DNA from 3 places in the Thalassotalea fonticola genome. Region 2 is predicted to be linked to each of the others. Evidence: predicted binding sites of a transcription regulator. Region 2 holds the regulator's gene; each other region holds the start of a gene.

Region 1 (7,411 bases), 200 kb from region 2:
CGTTTGTAAATAACACGCCTATTGTAGTGTTATTTTTACCGATATTAATCAGTGTCGCGATACGGACAAAAACTGACTCTTCACCGATGTTATTACCAATGGGGCTGGCTACATTGGTAGGCGGTATGACAACAACGATAGGTACATCGACCAATCTCTTAGTTGTCAGTGTTGCCAGTGATATGGGCTTTCGCCGTTTTGGTATGTTTGACTTTGCCCCGCCGGCTTTAATCGCTGCCGCAATCGCTATTATATATTTGTGGCTAATTGCACCAAGAATTATTCCTGATCGTACGCCTTCTTTACCTGATACATCTCCGAGGATCTTTGGCGGATATTTAAATATAAATGAAGAAGGCTCATGTGTAGGTAAAACCGTTGCTGAAATAAGAAAGCTTACCGATAATCAAATGTTGATAGAGTTTATTCAACGTAAACCCGATTACCGCAATGTTATTCCCCTACCCGATACAAAAATTAAAGCCGGCGATCGCTTAAAAGTTAAAGATTATCCAGACAGGTTAAAAGAATATGAAACCGTTTTAAACGCGACATTGCATACCGAGAAACATAAAGTAGACTCTGAGCACCCTTTAGTTGAAGAAAAACAAACCTTAGCCGAAATTGTCGTTATACAATCGTCTGGCCTTAATGGCCAAACCTTAAAGCAAGCTAATTTTAAAGAGCGTTTTGGTGTAGCCGTATTAGCTCTGCATCGTGATGGTAAAGCCATGGACCTTGGCCGCAGAAGTCTAAATAAGGTGCCAATTCAAACAGGCGATGTACTACTTGTTCAAGGTGACGATGAGCAAGTAAATGTCCTGAAGGCAGCGCGTGGTTTGCTTATTATTGATGGCGCGGCAAACTTGCCCTACTCTAAAAAAGCTCCCCTTGCTCTTGGCATTCTTATCTCTGTAATCTTAGTCGCGGCTTTAGGGCTATTGCCCATTGCAGTAAGCTCTCTCTGTGGCGTATTGATATTATTAGCAACAAAATGTATTAACTGGGATGATGCATCTTCAGCATTAAGTAGCCAAGTGATCCTCATCGTTGCGGCATCACTGGCACTGGGTGCAGCGATGATGAAAACAGGTGGCGCTGAATATATGGCACAAATGTTTGTTGCCTTAGCGTTTGATTTGCCTCCGGCAGGTATTTTGTCAGCGTTAATGCTGCTGCTTGCTGTACTCACCAACATTGTTTCCAATAACGCTGCTGCAGTTATAGGTACGCCTATAGCAATATCGGTTGCTAATCAGCTAAACGTACCGGTAGAGCCGTTTGTATTAGCGGTATTATTTGGCGCTAACTTAAGCTTTGCCACACCAATGGCTTACAAAACCAATGTATTAGTAATGAATGCAGGTGGTTATAAGTTTTCTGACTTCATGCGTGTAGGCATACCACTTATTATTTTAATGTGGGTCACCTTGTCATTTGTTTTAAGTTGGATGTATTTGTAGAGACGTATTTTAGCAAGCGTTTTCTCTACTTATTGAACAACAGATTGTTTCTTTTTTCCTTCAAAGCACCTATACTGTACATATTTACAGTATAGGTGCTTATGAAAATAATTCCGATATATGCAGAAGCTGGAATTACTGGCTTTGAATCTCCTGCAGCAGAATACAAAGAGCTAGGTTTATCATTAGATCAACTATTGATAAATCATCCCGATGCCACCTTCATTGGCCAAGCCAGTGGTGACTCGATGCAAGGCGTAGGTATTTATGATGGTGATATTTTAATTGTTGATCGGTCACTGAATTGTAAAAACGGCGATGTGATAGTCGCTAACTACAATGGTTGCTTTGTTTGCAAAATTCTCGATAAAGTACAAGCAAGGTTAGTTTCAGCATCATCAACACACTCGCCTGTTACCATTACCCGTGGTGATGACTTTCAAATTGAAGGTGTCGTTACCCGTTCTATTCGCTTACATCAGCAAGCGCCAGAAATCATCGCATGTATGCTTTAGTTGATGCGGTATCTTTTTATGCTTCGGCAGAAAAGGTTTTTGATCCAAGCATAAGAAACCGTCCGGTTGTGGTGCTAACCAATAACGATGGTTGTATTTGTGCTGTTTGCCCTATTGCCAGAAAGCTTGGCATTCCTAAATTTAAGCCTTACTTTCAAGTAAAAAATTTTTTAGAAAAGCACAGTGTTGTCGTACGCTCATCAAATTATGAGTTATATGCTGACTTATCAGAAAAGATGATGAATGTTATATCGCGATTTTGTGACAACCAGCATATCTACTCGATTGATGAAGCATTTCTGTCTTTTAACAATTATGCCTGTATTAATGATTGGCACGATTATGGTCAGCAAATACGCAAAGCTATTTGGAAAGAAACTCGTTTACCTGTGGGTGTAGGCTTTGGCTCTACGCCCACATTAGCCAAAGCCGCGAATCATGCCGCCAAAAAACTCAGTGGCTTTAATGGCGTTGCCATAGCCGATACTCATAAAAAAGATATTTTGCAACGCATGACGGTTGAACAAGTTTGGGGGATAGGTTCAAAGCTTGGCGCTAAGCTTAACGTGCTTGGGGTAAAGTCGGCGTTTGATTTGGCCAAGCAAAATCCGAAACAAATGCGTAAACAGTTTTCAGTGTTGGTGGAACGCACCATTAACGAATTAAATGGTATCAGTTGTTTGTCATGGGATGATGTAAAGCAGGCTAAAAAAGAAATATTTTCAACCCGTTCATTTGGCCAGCGTCTAACTGATTTTAATGCGTTGAGATCGGCATTAGTATTTCACGCCTACATTGTTGCCAAAAAAGTCCGTGAGCAACAATCACTGATCAAACGTATCAGTGTCTTTGCTTCAAGCTCTCCGCACGATGATGACTATTACAAAAACGCTGTGCAGGTGCAGTTTGCTTCACCAACCGATAACACTTTATACATTGCCTCCTGTGTAGCAACCGCGGTGCAAAAAATATACTACCCTGGAGTTAGATTTTATCGTTGTGGCGTTGGCGCAATAGAATTAGATACCAATATTTATCAGCCTGATTTATTTGCCAAAGACACTAACAATATTGAATTAATGCAGTGCCTTGATGCCATTAATAACCGCTATGGCTCAGGCACATTACAACTTGGCGCAATGAACACAGAGAAATTTCATATGCGACGCGAGTTTATGTCGCCAAGATTTACCAGCCAATGGCAAGATATTCCTAAAATACACTGCTAGAAACAATCTGATAAAACCATAATAATTAAGGCACTAGCACAACGGGAATACCAACAACATGAGCTAATTTATTGGCAACACTACCGAGTACTAAATCTCCAAAGACTGAACGCCCCCTACGCCCTAGAAAAAGCATATTGGCGTGTTCATTTTTAACTTGCTTACTCAATTCGTGCACTGGCTCACCAAAAATCAACTCACTTTCAAGGGGGATATTTTTTTCACTAAATTTAGCAATTAATGGCTTTATTACCTTGTCATTAATTCGTTTTTCTTCATCTTCACGGTTAAAAACAAAAGGGTCCACGCCGCCCACACTAATGGGTGTTATGTGTGGCCATTGCAAAACATAAACAAGCTTCACTCTGGCATCAGTAAATTCGGCAAGGTGTATAGCGCGCTCAACAGCTCTGTAACTCCATTCACTACCGTCAATACCAACAGTATATAAAACTTTATTCATTACTATACTCCTTCATTTAATCAAGTAAATTGCTTAGAACAGTGGTGTTTTTAGCCGTAAAATTTAAACGGTATTACACTTTAAATTATAGGGTATAGGAGGCTTTTCTTTTAATTAAACACCCTCAATGTGATCTAGATCAAATGAAAAAGGATATTAATTAAAAGGCGCTATAATGGCGCCTTTAGGGAAGTTATTGTTGCGTGAGGTTAATTCTTTCGAGCTAATTTTGTGAGTTTTTTATCTAATACCTGATTGAATTCCCAAGGGTAAAATACTTGCCCGGTTAGTTGGGTGGTTGGGAAAATAATTAAACATAAATCATCTTCTTCCATACCCGGTAACCATTTTTCTTTTAGCTCATCAAAGCTGATAAGTTTTGGCTGACAGTGGTCCCATTCGTCAGTCGCCCATAATGAAGCAGTTTCTTCTGTCGGCCAAAATGGCACGTAATCTTCTTCATTTTCAGTAAGCATTACCGCGCCGTGTTCGTCGGTTAAGATCCACGTTTGACGCTCGCTCATTAAATTCTGCATGAACAATTCATAACGTTGCTCATCAGAAAGTTTTACACTGTTTTTATCAATTAGAACCATAATTAGCCCTGCATACGTTGAGTAGAAGCTTTCGCCAGTTTCTCTAATAATACTTCAGTATCTTGCCAGCCAATACAGGCATCGGTGATACTTTGACCATAAGTTTCAACTTTATTATCAACAATATCTTGACGACCTTCTACCAAGTGGCTTTCAACCATTACACCAAAGATTGATTCATTACCGCTGGTCATTTGCGTACATACATCATCACAAACAAGCATTTGGTTCTCAAACTTTTTACTTGAGTTGGCATGACTGAAATCTACCATAATTTTAGCAGGTAAATTTACCGATTCTAGCTGTTCAGTAATTGCGTTAACATCTTCCGCTTGATAATTAGGCTTTTTACCGCCACGTAAAATGATGTGACAATCAGGGTTACCTTTGGTTTCAACAATAGCTGAATGGCCTAGTTTAGTTACTGATAAAAAGTGATGCGGAGCACTGGCTGCGCCTATCGCATCTATGGCAACTTTAATCGTGCCATCAGTACCATTTTTAAAGCCAACAGGACAAGATAAACCAGAAGCTAATTCACGGTGTACTTGTGATTCTGTGGTGCGAGCGCCAATTGCTCCCCAACACATAAGATCGGCCATATACTGCGGGGTGATCATATCTAAGTATTCACCGGCAGTTGGTAAGCCCATGTCGTTTAATTCTAGTAGCAATTTACGACCAATACGTAAGCCTTCATTGATTTGGAAACTACCGTCTAAATTAGGGTCATTGATTAGCCCTTTCCAGCCCACCGTAGTACGCGGTTTTTCAAAATAAACACGCATCACAATTTCAAGGCTGTCTTTGTATTTATTGCGTAATTTGTTTAAACGGCTGCCATATTCAAGCGCCGCAATAGGATCGTGTATTGAACATGGGCCAATAACCACTAACAAACGATCGTCTTTATTATTTAAGATGTTACTAATAGCGTCGCGACCACCAACAACACTTTTCGCAACTTTTTCATTCATACGATAGCGCTCGAGTAAAGCGACAGGAGGTAAAAGTTCTTTAAGTTTGTTAATACGAACGTCATCAGTTTGATAAAGCATGTTATTCTCTTTACGGGTAATTGTCTTAGTTAGGTTATTAATACCAAGTCCATTAAATAATTGATCATTTAGCGAGAATTAAAAGGATTATATACAAGGCATTGATTACAGAGAATGGTTGTTCCCTTGTCAAAATCAATAACGCAGTAGATAAGCCTTTTAAACTCGCCCTTTGGGAACTTGTAATAGCCGCGATAACTGCGCCAAATTGGTTTAATATAGAAATAACTATATAAAATAAATTTGGCTTGTTCTCCCGACTATTACATAGTTCTAAATTGGTCAATTATTTAATGGAGTTGGTATAAGTGCAATCTAACAGTGTTTTATAAACAAGCCAATGATAAATTGCCGCAAATGCTCTAATTAGGCAATTAATTCAAATAAATCATAAAAGCATCAATAAATTAGCAAACTAATCTATATTTATAATGGTTTGTTTTTATATAATAACTTTTACAAAATTATGCATAGGACCTGACAATGGTTAATGACACACTTCCCCTTATTGACTTACATCGACACCTAGACGGTAATATTCGTCCAGATACAGTTTGGGATTTAGCAGAGCAAAATGGTATTGCCTTACCTGTTGAACATTTTAAAGATTTTCTTCCTCATGTGCGCATTCAAGATAAAGCCAGTGATTTAATGGAATTTTTAGAAAAGCTCGATTGGGGTGTTAATGTATTGGCAAGTCTTGATGACTGCCAGCGCGTTGCCTATGAGAATGTAGAAGATTTATCTCTTGCCGGTATAGATTATGCTGAGCTTAGATTTTCACCTTATTACATGGCAATGAAGCACAGCTTGCCAACGGCAGATGTTGTAGCCGCTGTTGTTGAAGGAGTAAAACAAGGCTGTAAAGAATTTAATGTTAAGGCCAATTTGATTGGTATTTTAAGCCGTACTTTTGGCCTGGATAAATGCCAACATGAACTTGACTCACTGCTAGCCCACAAAGACTCTCTTGTTGCAATTGATTTGGCCGGTGACGAGCTTGGCCAACCGGCAGAGTTATTCACCGAACAATTCAAACAAGTTTCAAAAGCGGGCTTAAATATTACCATTCATGCTGGCGAAGCAGCCGGCCCTGAAAGTGTATGGCAAGCCATTAAATTGTTGAATGCGCAGCGTATCGGCCATGGCGTAAAGAGCTATGAAGATAAACACCTATTAGATTACTTAGCTGCTAATAACATTACTTTAGAAACGTGCCTAACCTCTAACTACCAAACAGGAACAATTAACAGCATAAGTGAGCACCCTATCCATACGTTCTTAGAACATGGCGTTAAGGTTTGTTTAAACACTGACGATCCGGCTGTTGAAGGTATCGAACTTAAACATGAATACAAAGTTGCTAAGCAACAACTGGGCTTAACGAGCCAACAATTAGAAGATATCCAATTAAACGCGTTAAATGCTGCGTTTATCAGTGATTCTGAAAAACAAACTTTACTGACTGAAAAGTCAGCTAAAATATAACTTACAAAAACTTATAAGCAGGAATTATTCAATATGGCAACTCCACATATAGAAGCTAACGTCGGCGATATAGCTGAAACAGTATTAATGCCAGGTGACCCTTTAAGAGCAAAATTAATTGCAGAAACATTTTTAGAAGATGCCGTATGCTTCAATACTGTTCGTAATATCTTCGGTTATACCGGTACATACAAAGGCAAGCGTATTTCGGTAATGGGCTCTGGTATGGGTATTCCTTCTATATCCATTTATGCCACAGAACTTTATAAAGATTACGGTGTTGAAAATATTATTCGTATTGGTAGCTGTGGCGCAGTATTAGATGACGTTAACATGATGGATGTAATTGTTGGTATGGGCGCAAGTACGGATTCAAAAGTAAATCGCATGCGCTTTAAAAATCATGATTTTGCCGCAATTGCTGATTTTGGTTTAATGAAAAATGCGGTAGATGCCGCGTCGAACTTAAATAAGCCAATTAAAGTCGGAAATATATTTACCGCTGATTTGTTCTATACCCCTGAGTTTGAATTTTTTGACACTATGGCCAAACTCGGAATTTTAGGTGTTGAAATGGAAGCTGCAGGTCTTTATGGCGT
Region 2 (7,411 bases):
AGCAAGTAAAACTCGATCAAAGCTTTGACACCTGCAGTGCCAATGACAAGCTGAAAATTTTGGCTGATAAACAAAATGCAGGTAAAACTGTCGCAATGGTTGGCGATGGCGTAAACGATTCACCAGTGTTTGCCCAAGCTCACGTATCGATTGCTATGGGAAGTGGTACAGAGATAGCGAAAAGTGGCGCCGACGTGATTTTAGTGAACAATCATCTTGCAAGCCTGTTAAGGCTTAAAGCTATTGCGTTGAAAACCTCGAATATCGTTAAACAAAATTTTGCCTGGGCATTGGCCTACAACGCCATTATTCTGCCGTTAGCGGTGTGTGGTTTTATCACCCCTTATATGGCAGTATTAGGTATGTCAGCAAGTTCGATTATTGTTGTTACTAATTCATTAAGATTATTAAAGTAGCTATTTTATGAGTGTTATTTATATCCTTATTCCTATTGCCATTATTTTTACCGCTATTGCAATTTATTTATTTTTTTGGGCGGTAAAAACAGAACAGTTTGACGATTTGGAAAAACAAGGCATGAGCATTTTGTTTGATGATGAACCGGTAAGTAATAAAATTAGCAGCACTGCCACCGATACAAATAAATCAAATGAATCTGAACTCCAAGATAACACCAGCCACTCAAATAAAGCTGACAAATAACTCCATATGGAATTAGACTTTTTATCCGCATTTTTAATTGGTATTGCAGGTGCGGGGCACTGTGTTGCTATGTGTGGTGGCATAACTACAATGCTGACAGCCTCAATAGCAGACAAAACCAAGGCCAGTATCAGCCTAATTTTCGCTTACAATTTTGGTCGCATTTTTTCTTATTCAGTTGCAGGTGCAATTGCTGGATTTACCGGCTCTTTAGCTGCTAAGTCGCTCGGTTTTCCGATATTATGGTTAAAAGTTATCGCTGCCTTATTCGTGATATTTTTAGGGCTTTATATTGCCAAGTGGTCTTTCGTTCTAGCAAAAGTAGAAAATATTGGTAAGTTTCTGTGGAGATACTTACAACCACTGAGTAAGAACTTTATCCCGGTAAAAAATGTTAAACAGTCTTTACTGTTAGGTATGGTGTGGGGTTGGTTGCCTTGTGGTTTGGTCTATTCCACCCTAACTTGGTCTATTGCCAGCGCGACATGGCAAAATGGCGCATTAATAATGCTAGCTTTTGGCTTAGGTACATTACCTGCATTACTTACTTTAGCTTCAGGTTATAAATTTGTAACCGAAATGTTACGTTCTGATCTAATTCGTACATTAACAGCTATTTTACTGATTTTTTACGGCTTATTTTCGTTATTTATTGCCCTAAATCAAATATTTTAGTACCCTGCACCACATTAAATATGGAAATAGCTGTAATAATATGCCTCAAATAATACCGATTGCAAATAACATTAAGTGTCAGAACTGTAGTATCAGTGAACTTTGTTTACCATTTAGTTTAAATGAAACCGAGTTGAACTTACTTGATGATATTATTCAACGTAAAAAACCAATCCAGAAAAATACGCAAATATTTAAAGCTGGCGAACAATTGCATACTCTATATGCAATACGCTCTGGTACCTTTAAAACATTCATTATTTCTGAGCAAGGCGAAGAACAGATTACCGGTTTCCATTTAGCCGGCGATTTAATGGGCTTTGATGCCCTTTCAGCCAAAAGCCATCCGAGCTTTGCTAAAGCGTTAGAAACATCAATGGTATGTGAAATACCGTTTGAAGTACTCGATACACTATCAAGTAAAATTCCTAAGCTTAAAGCCCAAATGATGAGCTTAATGAGCGACGAAATACAGTGTAACAGCGAAATGTTACTATTGTTGAATCGTAAAAATGCCGAAGAAAAGTTAGCAACATTTCTTGCTAATTATGGCCGTAGATTAGGTAACCGAAATTTGTCATCCGTTGAATTTAACTTACCAATGACCCGAAGCGAAATTGGCAATTATATTGGTTTAACCATAGAAACAATCTCTCGTTTAATGACCCGCTTTCAAAAAGAAGGCTTGATCAAAGTAGAGAACAAATTCATTACTATACTAGATAAAGATGCCTTATTAGAACTGGCCGGATACACTAAGTAAACTTCCTCCTCTCATCTCTTTATGCGTTGATTTATACTTGATTTAAATCAACGCGTTAATAAACCTTACATAAATTTTCAATACATATTTGTAACAATCGCCAGTTCATATTAAGCTTATATCAGCTTAATTATTTTTATATTGGTGAACGTATGGAAAGTTATCAGAATATATTAGTCGTTATTGACCCTACAACTGAAGAACAAAAAGCATTAGCACGGGCATGTACTCTGGCTAAACATTCAGGAGCTAAGGTCACCGCATTTTTATCTATTTATGATTTTTCCTATGAAATGACCACAATGCTATCCGGTGAAGAACGTGAGGCTATGCGTGAAACGGTAGTTAAGGGTAGAGAAAATTGGCTAACTGATTTGATCGAAGACTTTGATTATGACATTCAAACTAAAGTGATTTGGCATAATCGCCCTTTTGAAGCCATTCTTGCTGAAGTAAGAGATAATGCCTTTGATGTGGTCATTAAAAGCACACACGAGCACCCTACCTTACAATCAGTTATATTTACCCCAACAGATTGGCACCTTATTCGTAAGTGTTGGGTACCATTATTGTTAGTTAAAGAACACACCTGGCCTGATAATGGTCATATTCTAGCTGCAGTAAACGCTGGTAGCGAAGAAGAAGAACATCAATCACTGAATAACAAAATTTCTGAAGAAGCAATCAATCTAGCTAAACTCATTAACGCTGACGTACATTTTGTAAATTCATATCCAGGCACACCAATAAATATTGCCATAGAAATACCTGAATTTGATGCCAACGAATACAACGATGCAATGAAACAACACCATGTTGATGTAATGAAAGAACATGGTGACAAATACAATATGGCTGAGCAGTACTTACACGTAGAAGAAGGCCTGCCAGAGGATGTTATTGAAAAAGTTGCCAACCAAATTGATGCTGAATTAGTGATCTTAGGCACAATTGGCCGCACAGGGTTATCAGCAGTTCTTATTGGCAATACTGCCGAGCATGTAATTGACAGACTTAATTGTGATCTATTGGCATTAAAGCCAGATGGTTACCAATCGCCCTTCCTTAAATAAAACCTCTATCGTTCTCATTTCTCCGTTATAAGCATTATTAGCTATATTATTAATGCTTTTAACGTCAGATAGCCTTAGGTATAATGCGCGCCTTGAAGATAACTATACGGTACGCAACATGTCACTACAGACGCTAAATCACCCATTAAACGATTCTGACATTAAAATTGCAAAGCAACAATTAGCAAAACTTGCTAAGCGCTTTCGCCATCATGTAGGTAAAGCAATCAGCGATTACAACATGATTGAAGATGGTGACAAAGTCATGGTGTGCTTATCTGGTGGTGCCGATAGTTATACGATGCTTGATATTTTGCTAAAGCTTAAAGCTTCTGCACCAATCCACTTTGATATTGTTGCGGTAAATTTAGATCAAAAACAACCAGGCTTTCCTGAACATATTCTACCAAACTACCTTGAAGATTTAGGCGTTGAATACCATGTAATAGAAGAAGACACTTACTCTATTGTTATGGATAAAATACCAGAAGGCAAAACCACCTGCAGCCTTTGCTCACGCTTACGTAGAGGGATTTTATACAGCACGGCAAAAAGGTTACACGTAACCAAAATCGCCCTAGGTCATCATCGGGATGACATGATTGAGACACTTTTGTTGAACATGTTCTTTAATGGTAAAACTAAAACCATGCCCGCTAAACTTGTATCTGATAATGGCGAGCATGTAGTAATACGCCCACTGGCTTATTGCAAAGAAAAAGAGATTAAGCAGTATTCTTCATTAAAACAGTTCCCTATTATTCCATGCAATTTGTGTGGCAGTCAGCCAAACTTACAAAGACAAAATGTTAAAGCCATGCTACAAGACTGGGATGTTAAATTTCCCGGCCGGGCAGAATCTATTTTCACTGCATTACAAAATGTAGTGCCTTCGCATTTAGCTGATCAGCAATTATTTGACTTTAAAAACGTTGATTTAAATACCGGTGTAATCAATGGCGGCGACATAGCGTTTGATAAAGAAGAAATAAACTCAGCAGCAAGCTTTGTTCAACCTAAATTTGAGCAAGGTGATCTGGTAAACATTATTGAAATTAAATAATTCAGCTTTTTACCTAACTCACATTCACCTTAAAAGGCTAGTTTATTTATACAATTAAAGCCCCGGTTAACATATGTTATGGGGCTAAGCACTACTTTATAGCTTCTGTTATTTTCTTCTTAGTTAATTTCATATTAATGCGTACAAAAATTTCTTTACGTATAAAAGTAACAATTATAAAGCTGTTCATTGCTGTACCGAATATTGAACTGACAATAAGCATTATTAAGTACCATGTTGGCATTCTTGCACCGTCATGTAAAAACCGAGCAATGTATTTTAATTGATAAGCTAGGCTTTTCTCTTTAAATGTTTGCGCCGATTGTAATTGGCCATTATGTAGGTCGATTTTTATGGTGTCGGTTTGTTGTAAACCGAACATGGTATCGTCATTAAAACTTAGTGAGTATATATAACTATCCCCTTCCTTAGTTCGAGGTTTTGATATCGACACTAGCTTTGATTTTGGCCAAAGTTTTTGAGCAGCTAAAATTTGTGCTTGCCAGTTATTCGCATGGGCTATTACGGGTGTTGGTTTGTTTTCATCTAAGGTCGACTCTCCCCAAAAACCATAAGTAATGTAAGCACCACTTATTGCCATAACCAATAACGGTATTGAAAACAGTAAACCCAACTGAATGTGGCTCTTTATCAGTGCGCTATTTTTAGTGTTTTTAGGTAGAGTTTGCTTCCATCTAAAACCTTTTTTAATCAACCACCATAAATATAAACCAATAAACATAATAATAGTTGCCAAAACAGCGCTAATGGCATTTGCGTGCATACCTGCTTCACCTAATTGAAAGTTACGATGAAAAAAGAATAGCCAGCGCCAAACGTGATTATTGGCATTTAATTGCGTGTTTATCTCGGTTAATTCAGTGGTTAAAAATACCGACTTTTCTCGTGAATAAGCTTCTACATATGGATTGGTTGCAGTCGGTAATTTAACTGCGGTAGCAGTTGGGTAATTAGTAATAATATGCGCCGCTATTTGAGCTTTTTGTTCTGCAGTTAAACTAGAGTATGTTTGACCTTTATCATCGAAACGCTTAATTAAATCGACGCTACCAAGGTAAATACCTGTAGTTAATACTATGAGCATTACCAGACTGATAATAAAGCCAAGCCAGTTATGTAGAAGTTTTAAAAATTTTGTCATATGTGTTCAATTATTTAATATTGTGACCACTTGTTTAGTTATTTAATTACTAAACAAGTGGTAGTTATGGGGGATTTTCAAATGGGATTAAAAACTGGCTTTTACTTCAAAACGCACTGTGCGCTCTTCACCAACGGTGACGTTATTGGTGCCACCGCCAGCAAGATAGTTTGTGTCGAATAGGTTTTCAACATTCACTCTGAAGTTAATATCATTACTAGCAAATCTAGTGGTATAAGTAGCCCCTAGATCTACGCGTGTGTAGGATTCTTTTTCGATAGTATTTTCGCTATCAGCAAAACGGTCTCCCTGATAAAAAACACCTGCGTTTAAAGCAACGTTTTCGCTTAGTTCATAACGCCCCCATAAAGATGCCGACCATTGTGGTGCATCAACGGGAGTTTTCCCTTGATAGTTTTCATCCCGTTCAAATTCAGCATCAAGATTCATGGCTGAAGCCATCATAAATAACTTATCAGTTACGGCTCCCTGAGCTGAAAACTCAAAACCTTGGTGTCGTTGTAAGCCAGACTGGGTAGTGATGGAGTCATAATTTGGATCATTAAATAGCGCTTCAGTAATCAAAGAGCCGCTTTTTTCAATATCAAAGTACGCCGTTGTTACTAACAATCGCTCGCTAACTTGCCATTTTGCACCTAGCTCAATTTGTTCTGAGGTAATTGCGTCTATATTCATGCCATAGTTACTATCTGTTTCATCGGTAATTGTTTCGCTTGATTGTGGCTCAAACCCTTCAGTGTAACTGGCATAAATAGTTGCATCATTATTTGGGTGATACATGATGCCAAACTTGGGTAATATAGATTCGTTATCAGCACCTTGTTTATTTTGTTTGTCATACCGAGCACCGATTGATAACTGCCAGAATTCATTAAATGTAATTAAATCTTGAACATAGACCCCGTAATAGTCATATGCACTGGTATACAGGCTGTCGTCGGTTTTATAACTAATGTTTGGTTTTTCTGGCTCAGGAGAACCTGGTACATACTCAAATGAGTCTGCAGATGTTTTTAATTGGCCATAATAATAATCTAGGCTATTTGCGCCTAATAAAAGCTGATGAGTTATTCCTACTAATTCAAATTCGCCACTGAAATCAATAAACGTGGTTTTAAATTGCCAATCGTCAAAACGATCATAAGGCTTTGATTGATAACTATCTCCTGCTTGATAATCGTCAGGCTTTTTTGGTGCTGATTCAAAACGTTGACGTTCAAAATTTTGCTCGTTATATCCCAGCTTTACCTGCCAACTTTCCGCAAGATAGTAGGTCAAGTCGATACCTGTGTTTTCAACGTTAATGTCAGTGAATGCCCAAGACATATCATAAATTGTTTTATCATCGCCAATGATTTCGCCACTTTCATCAAGCCAGGCACCTGTATCAAGCCCTGCTTTGTCCTCAGTTCGGTCATAATGAATGCGTAGCAATAACTCATCGCTTACATCATAATCAAGCACCATAGAGCCCAAGAAACGATCACGTTCACGTTCTTCTCCATTTTCATATTCTCGGCTAAAAATAACATCTTGTTTTACCAATACCGTTCTGTAGCGTAAAGATTCATCATTGCTGAGCGCCCCACCACTATCTAAGGTGAAACGATTCGAACCGTTTTGATCGGTATCCATACTTACATTGGTAAATTGCTTGTGTGTAGGTTTTTTAGTTACCATATTAATCAGACCGCCTGGGGCAGATTGACCATAAAGGATGCTTGCCGGTCCTTTTATAATTTCTACAGAGTCAAGCGTTTCAATGGGTTGTTGATAGTGGGACCAATGTTGGTGACCATCACGTAAATATCCGGTAGATGAGCTTAGTTCAAAACCTCGGGAGCTAAATACTTCTCTATTTCGCTGTTTTGAGCCTGCAGTTAAACTTGCATCGTTTGCCACAACCTCACCTAGTGTCGTAGCCAGTTGTTCATCAATTATTGTAATTGGTATAACCGTTACCGATTGCGCAGTTTCGAGTAAAGGTGTAT
Region 3 (7,411 bases), 2.0 Mb from region 2:
ATACACCTCGGGCTAGTGGAGAGTCTGTTTCCCCAACTTTTTCCATGTCAAAGGCTTGTATATAAAAATCTGCGGTAGCAAAAGGGTCGTCTACTGAAATCGCAATATGGCGTAATTTTGGTCTATCTAGTTTTGTTGAGGTCATATTATATCTCCAAAAGTTTTTATTAAGTAATTTAACATTAAGCCTTTTTAGGCTGATTAATCTGCGCAAGTTTTTTCTTGATACCGGCGGGTGGTTCAACCACAAAGTTCTTACAACGCCAGACATCGAAAGTATCTATGTCATCATTCCAAACGCTTGGTTCATATGGATTGTCTTTAGTTATTTGCCGCATGTCGGAATAGAATTCAAGGTTGTTACCATCAGGATCTTGAAACACAATAAAATAATTCTCACCTGAGCCATGCTTGCCCGGACCACGAGTTATTTTTATGCCTTTTGAAAGCAACATTTCTGTCGCTTGTTCAATTTCTGCATAGCTATCAAGTTGGTAAGCAAAATGCTCAACATTGTGAAATACATTAGCTGCCTGCTCGATTTCAGCATTACTCATTTGTACTAACGCTAAATCGTGATGATCGGGACCTGCATGTAAAAAGGCCATCCTATTGCCAACTTTATCGGACACCTGCAGACCAACAATTTGTTGATAGAACTCTATAGATTCGCTCAGGTTTGAAACTCGTAATACAAGATGGCCAAGCTTTTTAGGTTTAGGTTTAAACATATTGCTGCTCAAATAAGTGATTGATGAGTTTATTATTGATGAAAAACTTTTAAAAAAATTGATCTAGATCAAGCTCGGTATAACAGGGTTATAATCGATTGCGCGCTGGATATATCTATTTTGTTATGGCTCGTTTGGGATTATTCAGTGATTAAATCAACATCGATAATAGTGAAAATTACTGATAGAGGAATGTGGTTGTGTTGTTAGGTAACGCCTTGTACGAAAAAGCCATATTGGATAAATCGAAGGAACAGAATTCGAGCTATCCTTGGTAATTCTAAGTTATTCTGCCTGAAATAAAAAAAAGAGCGCTTCAGCGCTCTTTAGATAGTCAAAGTTATTAAATTAATTTTCTTACATTAACGAAATGATACTTGTACTGGAATTGTTAGAATCTGTTTACCAAATCGTTTTAACCAGCCATAAATAAGTACAAAGGTGGTAACAACAGCAAGCAAACAGATACTGGCGTATACCGGCTGCGCTGCAATATTAAATATTTGGAAAGTAAATACAGCGGCCAAGTATGCAAGAGCCAGACTCCAGAGTGCGGCGAATGTCGCCCAGCGGCTACCAACTTCATTCTTAATCGCGCCCATGGCTGCAGCACATGGTGTATAGAGTAAGATGAATAACAAATAACTGAACGCACCAATAGTGCCAGCAAATGCAGATTGCATGATGGTAATCGTGCTCTCTTCAACGCCTTGTTCAGCAGCTGCAATATGGATATCAGAAACATCACCAATATCTGTACCAAGTGGATCATCTGGTTTAATGCCGAGCAAGTTTTCCAAGACAGTGGCAGAGGCTTCATCCCATAGTTCAGCCATTGAACTTAATTGTACGCCTTCCTGTTCAGGGGCCGAATATAAGCTGTTAAACGTTGCTACAAGAGCTTCTTTGGCAAATATACCGGTGATGATACCTACACTTGCTTGCCAGTTATCTTCTTTTATACCCATAGGGGCTAGAAGAGGCGTAACTACTTGTGCACTTTGACTCAATAATGATTGCTCTGTATCTTGATGACCAAACTCACCATCCGTACCTAAGGAGTTAAAAAAGTTTAAGATACAAACAACAATAATAATGATCTTACCTGCACCTAGAAGGAAAGAACGTGTCCTTCGCCATACTCGCATTATTAAGTCGGAAAGTTTAGGCAGTTCGTATAATGGTAATTCCATGATATTTACAGAATTAGTGCCCATCAATATCGTATGTTTAAGCAATAAACCGGTAAATAATGCTGCTGCAATACCAATTAAATATAATAAAAATACTATGTTCTGCCCTGAGTCAGGAAAAAATGCTGTGGCAAATAACGCATAAACAGGTAACCTGGCACCACAAGACATAAATGGAGCCATCATAATCGTAGTAATGCGCTCACGTTCGCTATCTAATATACGCGCCGACATAACGGCAGGTACAGTACAACCAAAACCCACAATTAACGGCACAAATGCTTTGCCAGGCAAGCCAATTTTTTGCATCAAGCTATCGACAACAAACGCTGCTCTGGCAAGATAACCACTGCTTTCTAAAAGTGATAATCCAATAAATAAACAGGCAATAACAGGAATAAATGTTGCGACTGTTTGGATGCCTAACCCAGCCCCTTCGATAATCGTTAATATCCATATTGGTAAATCTAATTGGACGAGGTAATGCTGTGGGTAATCGACGAAAATGGCACCAGCAAAAATATCGAAAAAGTCGATGAATGCACTACCAACATTGATTGCAAACATAAACAACAAATACATCATTAATAAAAATACGGGTAAACCGAGTAATGGATGCAAGATGAATTTATCTAATTTATCACTAAATGAATGAGATTCTTTGGCAACAATTGTCGCTTTAGCCAATAAATCATTAATGAAGTTGTAACGTGACTGCATTATCGCGATAGTATCTTCATTATGACTTTGGCATTGATTATTCTGACAACCGCCTTGTTCTAATTCAAGTAAGTCGCAATTGTTTTCTGTTATTTGAGCTAAAATATTTTCAGGTAAAACAAGATTTTTAGGGCGAGTAGTATTGCTTTTTGAGGCCCCCATAACTGCTTCAATTTGAGCTGTAGTGTTTTTATCAAAACTGTTTACCGCAATAACAGGGCAGCCTAATTGCTCGGATAAAATATCAAAGTTTAGTTCATCAGTTTCTTTACGATCAGATTTATTTAATACCACACACATTGGCAAACCAAGCTCTAATAATTGCGTGGTTAAATATAATTGCCTTTTTAGTTGGGTAGCATCGACAACATTAATTAGGTAATCAATGTTTTCATTCTTTAGGAAGTCTTGGGTTATCGATAGATCTTTACTTTGCTGTGCTTTCGCGGTTAACGAGCTTATCCCAGGTAAATCTGACAATAGTCTTGATTGGCCAAGTAAATTACATTGTTTTTGCGTACTGGCAACAGTTACACCGGTCCAGTTTCCTGTTTTTTGTTTTGAACCAGTTAAATTATTGAAAAAAGTGCTTTTGCCGGCGTTTGCAAAACCGACCAGGGCAATATGGGAAAGTTGAGACATTAGACTAGTTCTATACCGATTTGCTTGGCAATGTTAGTAGCAAGACAAATCTTTGTGCCATGGAGGTTAAATGCAATAGGACCGTTAAATGGTGCTTTTTGCGCCATACAAATTTCAGACTTTAAGGCAAACCCCTGTTCCATTAATTGCGCGGTCAAATCAAAGTTATCTGGGAGATAACTTATTTTAGCTCGTTGGCTTTTTTGCAATTCAACTAGGGTCATAAAACTACCTTAAATAATAATGATTCTCATTACATTTTATAAAATCATGGCCATTTCAGCAATAAAATAATGAATAAATCAGATAAAAATTGATGTAAAGCAAGAAATTTAGCGTGAATTAGGCTAATTATCGCTTGGCTCTGGCGTAACGAATCCAAATATACAAACCACTGAGCGAAAGAATAATAGTTGCTAGGGCAACAATATCCATAAATAGCACCATAAAATCGCCAAAAATACGACCTGAATGTGCATCTAGCACTATTCGTTCTAACGAGAGGAACTGTGATTTATAACGTAACTTGGCAGCATCGATATCTGCACTGGAAACTTGGTCCGATTTAATCCATGAAGGTTCAGTGATGAAATCTACTTTTTGCCAATCAAGTAAGTTCTGGCCGCTTTGGTAGTAGCCAGTCTGGCTTTTTAATGTAATTGTGCTCTTGTTGGTATTAATAATCATGGCTTTAATGCCAATGGGCAGGCCATCACTTGCGGTTATCTGATCAACCAATGCATTGGTGTCATCATAAAGTGCTAATGTATTTTGACTCAACACTAGATAAAAATCTGAATACCGGCCAATAGCGATGACGCTTTCTGAGCCAGCTTGCAACAATATATCGCCGTTAAAGATATAGCCATCGCTTACACTGAACTGTTTATTCTGAAAATACCTGGTATTGCTTGGGTCTTTGATCCCGTAATGTTGCAGTAACCATTGGTTGGTAATGGCAATATGGCCAAGCTTGAAACCTTCCGTATGGTTCAGGGCGATACCTGAAATAGATAAAAAGATCAGTAGTAGCGCCGCAAAAATACCCGTTTTACGATGCCATTCACGTAAATGACGAATGAGTTTTGCGTGTAGAGTTTTTTGAGATGCTTTAACCATGGTATTTATTGCTTTGTTTGGGTTTTATTATTGAGCCAAAGAGCAAGTCGTGCGACTTTTTTTAAAGCCCTAACCGACAAAGTTGCACCGGTAATTCCATCGATATGTTGAGTTAACTGATTTTCTTCATTTAATTCGGCATTAATAAACTGCTTAGTAAAGAATTGATGACGAACTTCATCACCACGACTTTCACGAAATGCCAGTACTTTAAGATCAACAATTTTTTCGTCTTTTATATGAATGCCAATGGTGATCGGCTTTTCTTTGCCTATTTCATCCAATATCCACACTGTTGCACCATCTTGTTGCCAAAAACGTACGCGCAGTTGGTTGAACGTGCGATTCATTATGGCACTTATTGCTGTTTTATCATCAGCAGTTAACCATAAAGCCTTTGGCTTTGGCGTTTCAGCATTAAATGCTTGCGCTAAAAATTCATCATTCGACTGATAAATATCGTCAGCAAATACTGAAAATGTACTTCCAGTTAATATTAACAGAATGATGATAAATTTTTTCACGTGTATCTTTTACCTAATGCAATTGTGGTTGCTAATTTAACAAAAAACAATCGGCAATGTAGTACTATTTTTTGTTTTCTATTCATTTAAGAAATAAATTGTATTAGCCATTTATTTGTTAAATAAACAAAGTGAATAAGAGATTAGCCCTTATCCACTTAAGTGTTCATTATGCGTTATCAATCAAAATGTGATTATTTAACTTTTGACATTAAAACTGGTAACCAAAACCTAAATTAAAGCCTTTAGAATCTTTAGAACCGCCTAACTCTTCAACGTCAGCTTTAAATACTACGTTTTCATGTAAGTAGTAGTTGATACCTGCACTAGTTGACTCTACAGCGTCAGAAGAACTATCACCTGCTTGGTTGTTGTACTCAGCATAACGTGCAAATACACCAAACTCTTCATTAATTTTGTAAGAAGGCTCTACATACCAGCCTGTTTGCTCATCACGACCAAGTGAGGCAGCTTCATCACCATCAATATCCCATGTGGCGTATAATGCACGAACAGTAAAATCATTAACTTGATAAACTGCGTGTGCTTCAATTAATGTCGCAGCAGCTTCATCAACACCTGCTGCACTTTGAGTAATATCGGTTTGATATTGCACTGTAGCTGCTAATTCTAAACCTGAAATCGCTGTGTATTTTACCCGAGCTGTGTACGCTAAATTCTCAGCGCTTGCTTCAGCCACTTTTTGACGACCCTTACGGATCAAATAGGCATTCTTATTTGTTACATCATTAACTACATTTAAACCACTTGTAATTGCCGCATCAACGCTTAAACCAGGGGCGACTTTAAAGTTACCGGCAAGACCCGCTTCCCACCAAGTAGCTGGAATAATGTTCTTCTCAACACCATTACGTTCAACACCGTAGAATGTTGGTGGCTCATGAGTTTCATTAATTAGACCAACAGGTACAAGGAACAAACCTGCTTTAGTAGTGATGCTTTCGCTGTAATCGTATTCAACGTATGCCTGTTCAAGTTCAACTTCGCCTGGTTTGTCGTCACCGGCCAGTGAATGCTCTAATTCAAACTCAGAGAAAAAGCGAGTTTTTGAATCAAATTCATGACCAAAGAATAAAACAAAACGGTGAAAGTCAATTTCTGCGTCTTCATCTTCGTAGTTGTTATAGTGCAATTCACCGTAACCACCAATAGTTGTATTAGCGAAAGGGCTAGCAGATGAGTTCGCATCGATTTGATCAGCAGTTGCTTCAAGACGACTTTCAGTTTCGTTTAGACGTTTTTCTAAAGACTCTAGAACTTTTTGCTGTTCTGCAATCACATCACGCAATTCTTGAGTTTCTTCAGTAGCCATTGCATTGGTTGCAAACAAAGACATAAGCGCAGTTGCGATAATTGATTTTTTCATCGTTGGTATTCCCTGATAAAGATATTTTTAATAGATAATTATTTTATGGCGAGACTATAACGAATGTTAAATCTAAATGCAAACAATTCTCATTTGTATTTATTGATTTAGATCAAGTTTTTACTAAATGTTAAAAAAAGTCACCAAATTGCTATTTTTGTGTGAGGTTGGCAACGCCTAATAGGTATTAATTATCCTATAGGGATGAGAGATGAGGGATGAGGGGGTAGGATACAAATTGTAATCATTTTAAAAATAGAGAGGGATAAATGTGTAGAGCATAAAATAATCCCTTGAATTATCTATTAAATTATCGAAAAAATTACCCAATTTTTGAAATCCCGACTAATATTTTACTAGGGCATTTTTTATACTGTCACAGGATTTTTTTGGCAGGTCAATTTTATCAATAAAAATCAGGATGAAGCATGCGTTCAGGTAATAGTTCAGGGTTACTCTCAGCAACATTATTTCATTTAGAAAATTTTTATAAACTCTTATTAGTCATTAGCTTGTTATCATTAGCTGGCTGTGATCATGACGACGATGATGATAACGATGAAAACCCTGACACCAACATTACCGCGAATGCTGGCGTTGACCAGCAAGTAAATTCACAAGTAATTGTGACTTTATCCGGCTCTGGCTCTACAGATACCGGAACTATCAGTAGTTATGCCTGGACTCAAACCTCTGGTGATACTGTTTCCCTATTAAACTCAGACAATGCAACAGCAAGTTTCACCAGCCCAAGCAATCCAATAGATAATGCTTTAACTTTTGAACTAACTGTTACCGACTCAGAAAGCAATTTTGCCACCGATACCGTAAATATTACTGTTCAAGTTGATGGTGGCGGTGGTACAACTCCGCCAACAGCAGAAGCTGGAACCGATAAGAGCGCAATGTATGGCGATGTTGTTAATCTATTCGGCCTTGGTACCGATTCAGATGGCAATGTTGTAAGTTACCAATGGCAGCAAACATCTGGTACAGCAGTAACCTTAATCAATCCAACCTTTCCCACAACCAAATTTACAGTTCCTGATATTGAGCCTACCGATTTAGTATTTGAACTTACTGTTACTGACAATG

The links. Region 2 encodes FNR, which switches genes on or off when oxygen is low (the NO sensors DNR and NnrR bind a similar motif). Its sites were predicted from a motif close to TTGATCTAGATCAA; they were not measured.
Region 1: the regulator FNR is predicted to act here: its motif matches at 3,800-3,813, upstream of RI844_RS03520 (universal stress protein).
Region 3: the regulator FNR is predicted to act here: its motif matches at 3,600-3,613, upstream of RI844_RS16370 (FeoA family protein).

Annotation. Positions count from the first base shown of each region.
Region 1 covers NZ_CP136600.1:863,627-871,037, reverse strand. The annotation lists gene RI844_RS03535 (SLC13 family permease) at 1-1,463, shown strand, start outside; gene RI844_RS03530 (LexA family protein) at 1,565-1,978, shown strand; gene RI844_RS03525 (Y-family DNA polymerase) at 1,966-3,207, shown strand; gene RI844_RS03520 (universal stress protein) at 3,233-3,670, opposite strand; gene RI844_RS03515 (DUF2750 domain-containing protein) at 3,880-4,266, opposite strand; gene aroG (3-deoxy-7-phosphoheptulonate synthase AroG) at 4,269-5,324, opposite strand; gene add (adenosine deaminase) at 5,808-6,812, shown strand; gene deoD (purine-nucleoside phosphorylase) at 6,846-7,411, shown strand, end outside.
Region 2 covers NZ_CP136600.1:1,066,194-1,073,604, forward strand. The annotation lists gene RI844_RS04445 (heavy metal translocating P-type ATPase) at 1-416, shown strand, start outside; gene ccoS (cbb3-type cytochrome oxidase assembly protein CcoS) at 424-663, shown strand; gene RI844_RS04455 (sulfite exporter TauE/SafE family protein) at 670-1,338, shown strand; gene fnr (fumarate/nitrate reduction transcriptional regulator Fnr) at 1,379-2,101, shown strand; gene uspE (universal stress protein UspE) at 2,254-3,174, shown strand; gene ttcA (tRNA 2-thiocytidine(32) synthetase TtcA) at 3,293-4,237, shown strand; gene RI844_RS04475 (PepSY-associated TM helix domain-containing protein) at 4,329-5,399, opposite strand; gene RI844_RS04480 (TonB-dependent siderophore receptor) at 5,487-7,411, opposite strand, start outside.
Region 3 covers NZ_CP136600.1:4,000,230-4,007,640, forward strand. The annotation lists gene RI844_RS16355 (VOC family protein) at 1-145, opposite strand, end outside; gene RI844_RS16360 (VOC family protein) at 183-731, opposite strand; gene feoB (ferrous iron transport protein B) at 1,094-3,286, opposite strand; gene RI844_RS16370 (FeoA family protein) at 3,286-3,510, opposite strand; gene RI844_RS16375 (PepSY-associated TM helix domain-containing protein) at 3,638-4,405, opposite strand; gene RI844_RS16380 (FMN-binding protein) at 4,411-4,929, opposite strand; gene RI844_RS16385 (porin) at 5,141-6,316, opposite strand; gene RI844_RS16390 (c-type cytochrome) at 6,745-7,411, shown strand, end outside.